2 regions of the Ewingella sp. C233 genome follow, and region 1 is predicted to be linked to the other one. Evidence: predicted binding sites of a transcription regulator. Region 1 holds the regulator's gene; the other holds the start of a gene.
What was found. Region 1 encodes CRP, which controls carbon source genes, mostly activating them, when cyclic AMP is high. Its sites were predicted from a motif close to ATGTGANNNNNNTCACAT; they were not measured.
Positions count from the first base shown of each region.

Region 2: ACZRKO_RS06095 (arabinose ABC transporter substrate-binding protein) is a predicted target of CRP. The motif match lies at 2,557-2,574, and genes of this name have one in related genera.

Region 1 is NZ_JBUZRI010000004.1:21,649-25,125, reverse strand. Features, by position in the region: gene ACZRKO_RS17745 (YccS/YhfK family putative transporter) at 1-655, opposite strand, end outside; gene crp (cAMP-activated global transcriptional regulator CRP) at 750-1,382, opposite strand; gene ACZRKO_RS17735 (OsmC family protein) at 1,743-2,150, shown strand; gene ACZRKO_RS17730 (LysR substrate-binding domain-containing protein) at 2,155-3,063, opposite strand; gene ACZRKO_RS17725 (MFS transporter) at 3,256-3,477, shown strand, end outside.
Region 2 is NZ_JBUZRI010000001.1:1,340,503-1,343,979, reverse strand. Features, by position in the region: gene araG (L-arabinose ABC transporter ATP-binding protein AraG) at 1-1,188, opposite strand, end outside; gene ACZRKO_RS06095 (arabinose ABC transporter substrate-binding protein) at 1,298-2,281, opposite strand; gene ACZRKO_RS06090 (ribulokinase) at 2,694-3,477, shown strand, end outside.

The DNA.
Region 1 (3,477 bases):
TGTGCAGTTGTTGATAGAGCAGGGCGATCAGATCGATGACCTGCTGCTGGCGCTTAAGCAGCGGCGGCAGCGCGGTTTCGGGATCGGTGTGCTGGGTCAGCAGGCTATATTTAGCTTCGAAATAATCCGCCAGTTGCAGATAGAGCTGGCTGAGGCTTTCGCGCATCGGCTGCTCTTCTGACAGCCGGAACCACGCCCAGTTAAACAGCCCGTACCAGGCGGTACCGACGATATACAACAGGGGCGCATGCCAGACAGGCACCACGCCTGCCATGCTGAGTGTGAAGATGGTGGCGACCAGTGCACCGGGCAGCAAACGGGCGTGCAGCGGGCTGATTTCACCCGTCACGCCAAGCACCAGCGCGAACGACAGCATGATAAGCGGGAGCGGAACGTGCCAGTTCACCAGCATCAGTTGCAGCATCAGGCTGCTGAAAGCAAAGAGAGAGCCCCCCACGATCAGGCGTTTGAAAAAGCGCTTATGCGGGGTATCAAGGCCGGAGATATTGCAGCAGGCGGGGACCAGAGAAAATAAGAGTCCCATTTGCAACTGACCGAGCATCCAGCCAATCGCCACAGGAATAGACAGCACCAGCGTCTGGCGCAGGGCATAGTTGACTTCGGGATGGTAAAAAAAACGACGCCATAACGTCATGCGTTGCTTCTTCAGCCGCGCTATCACTGTGTTGTATCCCTATTTCCCAATAAAAACGGCGCGACAGTTGCCTGCCGCGCCGTTTTTCAGGGAATTAACGGGTGCCGTAAACGACAATCGTTTTACCGTGTGCGGAGATCAGGCTCTGATCTTCCAGCATTTTGAGAATGCGACCCACCGTCTCGCGTGAACAACCGACGATTTGACCAATTTCCTGACGGGTGATTTTGATCTGCATACCATCCGGATGGGTCATCGCATCCGGTTGTTTTGCCAGATTCAGCAAGGTTTGCGCGATACGGCCCGTCACGTCGAGGAAGGCGAGGTTACCCACTTTCTCTGAAGTCACTTGCAAGCGTGTCGCCATCTGAGCGGAAAGGCGCATCAGAATGTCCGGATTAACCTGAATCAACTGGCGGAATTTTTTATAAGAAATTTCAGCCACTTCACAGGCAGATTTAGCACGAACCCATGCACTACGTTCCTGCCCTTCTTCGAAGAGTCCCAGCTCGCCGATGAAGTCACCTTGGTTCAGGTAGGAAAGTATCATCTCTTTGCCTTCTTCATCTTTAATCAGGACGGCAACCGACCCTTTCACGATGTAGTAAAGCGTTTCGGCTTTTTCACCTTGGTGAATCAGCGTACTTTTGGAAGGATACTTATGTATATGACAGTGAGACAGGAACCATTCGAGAGTAGGGTCTGTTTGTGGCTTGCCGAGAACCATTAGCTATTATCCTCTGTTGTTATCGCTGCCCAAAATCACAGGGCTCAGAGTTCCCTGTACGGCGTCTTAAAAAGTACGCGCCCTTTTAGCATAAGAACTGTCCAGTAATGCTGCAAGCGGGAGTCGGAGTGAAACAGCGTTATTATTGTTGTTAGCACCGTGGTTTCATGTGAAAACCACAAACCCATCACCGCAATTTACTGAAAAGTGTGTATCGGCTTCGTTTGTAGCACAGGTTTGCGCGGGTGTCTTCTGTTGTCTCGCTTCAGCATGATGGGGATCGGGTTACGTTGCCGGTTTTTGCCTAAAAGGGTAGTCTGAGATAAATTTGGCTGAATATTTATACCAGGAGTAAGGCACATGCAGGCACGGGTAAAATGGGTTGAAGGACTGACGTTTTTGGGTGAATCTGCGTCAGGTCACCAGATTTTGATGGACGGCAATGCGGGCGATAAAGCCCCAAGTCCGATGGAAATGTTGCTGATGTCGGCAGGCGGTTGCAGCGCTATCGACGTCGTCTCTATTTTGCAAAAAGGCCGCAACGATGTGCAGAACTGCGAAGTGAAGCTGACGTCCGAACGCCGTGAAGAAGCGCCGCGTCTGTTCACGCACATCAACCTGCACTTTATTGTGACTGGCAAGAACTTGTCCGACAAAGTCGTCGAGCGCGCGGTGGCGCTTTCTGCTGAAAAATATTGCTCGGTTTCTCTGATGCTGGGGAAAGCCGCATCGATAACGCACAGTTTTGAAGTAGTGGAACCGGAATAAGGCTTTACCAGCGATAAGCCAGACAATGGGCCCGCAGTAAATCCAGAAATCGTCGCGCCGCAAAGGTTAGCGGCGATTTTTGCGAATAGAGTACGCAGTATTCCGCCTGCGGCAGGCTATCGATCGGCAGCAGATGCAATTTGCCCTCTAATCCGAACGGCGCTCCCATCGCCCGCGCCACAATGGTCAGGTAATCCGACTGCAATACCAGATTCAGCCCGCAGACCACAGAGTCGGTGCGCACTGGCATTTCCGCCGACTGATGGTAAAACGTCCCCATCGACAGCTGAAGCTGCTGGTAATAACCCATGTCCGTTTCGGGCAGCACCCAGCGTGCATTCTGCAACGCCTCCAGCGTTGTGGCGTTCTCCAGCGGATGTCCGCGCCGTGCAATAATGCCAAACGACGCGCTGAACAACGGCTCGCGCACCAAATCCTCCAGCGGCAGCCCTGGACCAATCGTTCCCACGGCAAAATCCAGCCGGCCTTCGCGCAGCGCGGGTAGCAGCGTCGAGAGTTGCCCCTCTTTAATCAGCATTTTGGCCTGCGGAAAGGCGCCCTTGAACTCATCGGCCAGGGCCGGGAAAACCGTCATCGCAATAAGCGAAGAGCAGCCAATGGCGACGGAACCCTGCGTGTACTGATTCATCTGCTGGATTTCATCGGCGGCCCGCTCGAGTTCTTCAAGAATAAACTGCATACGCTGCGCAAAAGCTCGTCCGGTCGCTGTCAGGGTCAGTCCTTCATTGCCACGCAGTACCAACTGGGTGTCGAGGGTGTGTTCAAGCTCGCGCAGCGCACGGCTTACCGCGGGTTGGGAGAGACTCATGGCGCGTGCGGCGCCACGAATACTGCCGCTGCGGATAACCTGCTGGAAAACCTTCAATTGCTGCAATTTTGGCAAATACCGCATCTCTCACCCCTATCAGTAAAAAGTATCACCTGTCTGAAAATTACATCTTATGGCAGGGCTGTAAAGCTGATAGCGTGATTTGGCTATAAATAACTCTTTGTAATTAAACAAATAAGTGATGTGCGTCGCACTTTGGCCTTCGTCCGGCAGTGGATAAAACTGAACGGGTGATAACAGAAAGGGATATCCGCTATGAAAAGTCGTTCCCTGATGATTTTTTTGCTGTTCGTCGGTTACGCGGTGGTTTATATCGATAAAACCGTCATTGGCTTTGCGCTGTTGCCAATAGAAAAAGAATTTAATCTTAAACCTGAGCAACTTGGCTACATTACCGGTGTGTTTTTCCTCGCCTACTCCCTGTTTCAGATCCCTGCCGGTTGGCTCAACGATCGGGTCGGGTTCAAAAAGGTGCTG
Region 2 (3,477 bases), on a different contig from region 1:
ATTCTGCATTTCCCACTTGTTATTAATGAGGCATCCGGCCGTAACCGTTTTGCGCCGTGCACTGATGTTGATGTTGTCCTGCACTGAGTGAACCGGAATGATGCCATCGGCTTTGCGGTCTTCCGGGCAGAGCATGATCCCCTGACGGATGGCATCGGCGGGCTTGCGGATATTGAGCACTACGCCGTCGAGCGAAAGCGTACCCGCCGTGATCCTTGTGCCGCCAAACAGCCCTTTCATCAGCTCGCTGCGCCCGGCACCGACCAGCCCGAACAGGCCGACGATCTCCCCCTGACGCACGCTGAGGCTGATGGGTGTTTTCACACCCGGCGCCTTGACCGCGTCGAGTTGCAGACGGATTTCTCCATGCGGACGCGGCGCGTAGTCATAGATATCGCCGAGATTACGCCCGACCATCGCCTGCACCAGTTTCTCGTTATTCACCTGCGCCATATCATCAAAAGTGCAGACATAACGGCCATCTTTGAAGACGGTGACGGCATCGCTCAGGGCAAAAATTTCCTCCATGCGGTGAGAGACATACAAAATCACCCGCCCTTCGGCGCGCAGTTCACGGATAACGCGGAACAACTGCTCGATTTCGCGGGCCGACAGCGAACTGGTCGGTTCATCGAAGGCAATGATTTTGGCATTACGCGCCAGCGCCTTGGCGATCTCCACCATCTGCCACTGCCCGATAGACAGGTATTTCAGTGGGGTATCCGGGTCGATATCCAGCCCCAGATGCTCCAGCTGAATTTTGGCTTCATAGCGCAGCAGTTTGCGGTTCACACAGCCATATTTGCTGGGCAACTGCCCGAGATAGATGTTCTCTGCCACCGTCATTTCCGGCACCAGATGCAGTTCCTGATAAATAATCGCCACACCGGCGTCCAGCGCATCGGTGGTATGAGTAAAACTCACCGGCTGGCCCTTGATGTGGATTTCACCCTGCGAGGGCTGGTAATTACCGCTGAGGATCTTGAGCAGCGTGGATTTCCCTGCGCCGTTCTCGCCCATCAGGGCGTGAATTTGCCCGGCTTTACAGTTAAACGAGATGCCATCCAGCGCTTTCACGCCGGGAAACGTCTTGCCAATATTGTGAAACTCCAGATACGGCACAGCCGCATCAAACGCCGTCAGCGACGGTTTCAGCAGCGAGGCATTGAGTAAGGCTTGCTGAGTCATAGTAGTTACCTGAAGACGAGAAAATGGGGTCCTGATCATTAACGACCAAATCTTTCCTCTGAATACTTCGGGTTGCAGGCAGGCTACAACCCGAAGTATGACGAGGAAATTACATCAGGCCCTTCTTCTTCAACTCCACCTTGAAGTTGTCGCGGGTAATTAAAACAACGTCGGTCACTTCGGTGAATTTCGGTGGCTCAACGCCTTTGGTCACCCACTCATTCAGCATCTGGATACTTTTGTAGCCATGAATGTCCGGGCTTGGCAGCAGGGAACCGTAGAAGCCGGTCTGCGCGCCTTTAGAAAGTTCGTTCACCGCGTCAACACCGTTGATACCGATGCCGATCACGTTCGCCGCTTTAAAGCCCTGTCCTTCGGTGGCACGCACGCCGCCGAGAACGGTATTGTCATTCATGCCGAGGATCAGCCAGTTTTTCACCTGCGGATGTTGTACTAACAGAGAGTTACCGGCATCCAGCGCGCCCGGAATATCGTTAGATTTGGTCGGCACTTTATATATTTGTTTATCCGGGAAACCGGCCGCTTTCAGCGCGTCCATCGCACCAGTGGTACGGCGGCGTGCTGTGTCGAGCTCATCTGCGGTGATGGCCATTACGCCGGTATCCGCCACATTCCAGCCACGTTTTTGCATCTCTTTATACAGTTCCTGCCCCTGACGCTCACCGATTTTGGTGGCGGCCATCATCACTAACGGGACCTCTTCCATCGGTTTGCCTTTGGCATTCACAAACTGGTCATCGACCTGAATCACTTTCATATCGTAGCTGCGGGCTTTCGCCATAATGGCCGGTCCCAGACGCGGATCCGGCGTACAAATCACAAATCCTTTTGCCCCGTTGGCCGCCAGACTGTCGATAGCGTTCAGCGTTTTTTCGCCATCCGGTACTGCAATTTTGATCACCTGGAAGTTCAGATCCTTGCCTGCTTTATCCGCGAACTTCCATTCAGTCTGAAACCACGGCTCTTCCGGTTGTTTAACCAGAAAGCCCAGCTTCATGGTCTCCGCCATAGCTGAATGTGACATAACGACAGCAAAACCTGCCATCGCTAACGCCTTAGTGAATTTATGCATGATGTTCTCCGACTTTTATTGTTGTCGCTCGCGACGTTGCGTCGAAATCTCTCAGCTCAGTCGCGGCGTGAAAACGTTCTCAGTAGGGTGAAACCAAAAAGCGAACCTGCTTTCATCTGCCTTATAACGGCGTTTTGTGGACAAGATCGCTCTTTTTGCTAAACAGGACGGGGACAGTTTTAACGGGAAATTAACGCTGGAAGGTAGAGCGCTATCACACTTGGGGATTACAGCAGGATCGTGCATAGATATAGCGATTTTAGCCAACCGTTAACTTTTGACTAACCTCACATAAACATCATGAGGAGCAGGATTGTACATACTTGTAGCTAACGCCTCCTCACGCAACACGCTCACCCACGCACAGGATATTCAGCAGACATATTTCATCTATATCTTGGGAGTGAGAAGAATGACGCAAGGTGCAATTGCTCTTGGTCTGGATTTTGGCAGCGACTCCGTACGCGTGCTGGCCGTGGACTGCCAGAGCGGTGCAGAGATCGACACCGACGTGGTTTACTACCCGCGCTGGCAGGAAGGTCTGTTCTGCAACGCCGCGCAGAATCAGTTCCGCCATCATCCGCGTGACTATATAGAAGCGATGGAACAGGCGATTGTGAATCTGGTGGAGCGCCTTGGTAGCGATCGTTGCGCGAAGATTATCGGCATCGGCGTGGATTCCACCGGTTCCACCCCGGCGCCGGTGGATGCACAGGGCCAGGTGCTGGCACTGCGTCCCGAATTTGAAAACAACCCGAACGCCATGTTCGTGTTATGGAAAGACCACACCGCGATTGAAGAAGCCGAGGAGATTAACCGCCTGTGCCGCAGCGGCGACTTCCCCGACTACTCCCGCTACATCGGCGGCGTTTACTCCTCTGAATGGTTCTGGGCCAAAATTCTGCACGTTTCCCGCGAAGACGCCGCCGTGCGCAAGGCCGCGGCCTCCTGGGTTGAACTGTGCGACTGGGTGCCTGCCCTGCTTTCCGGCACCACGGATCCGGCCGATATGGCACGCGGACGCTGCAGCGCCGGGCACAAAATGTTGTGGCACCCGTCCTGGGGCGGCCTGCCGCCGCGTGATTTCTTCACCGCGCTGGACCCGATTTTGGTCGAAAATCTGCCTTATCCGCTGTTTACCGACACCGTCACCGCCGATAAACCGGTCGGTACACTGACTGCCGAATGGGCCCGGC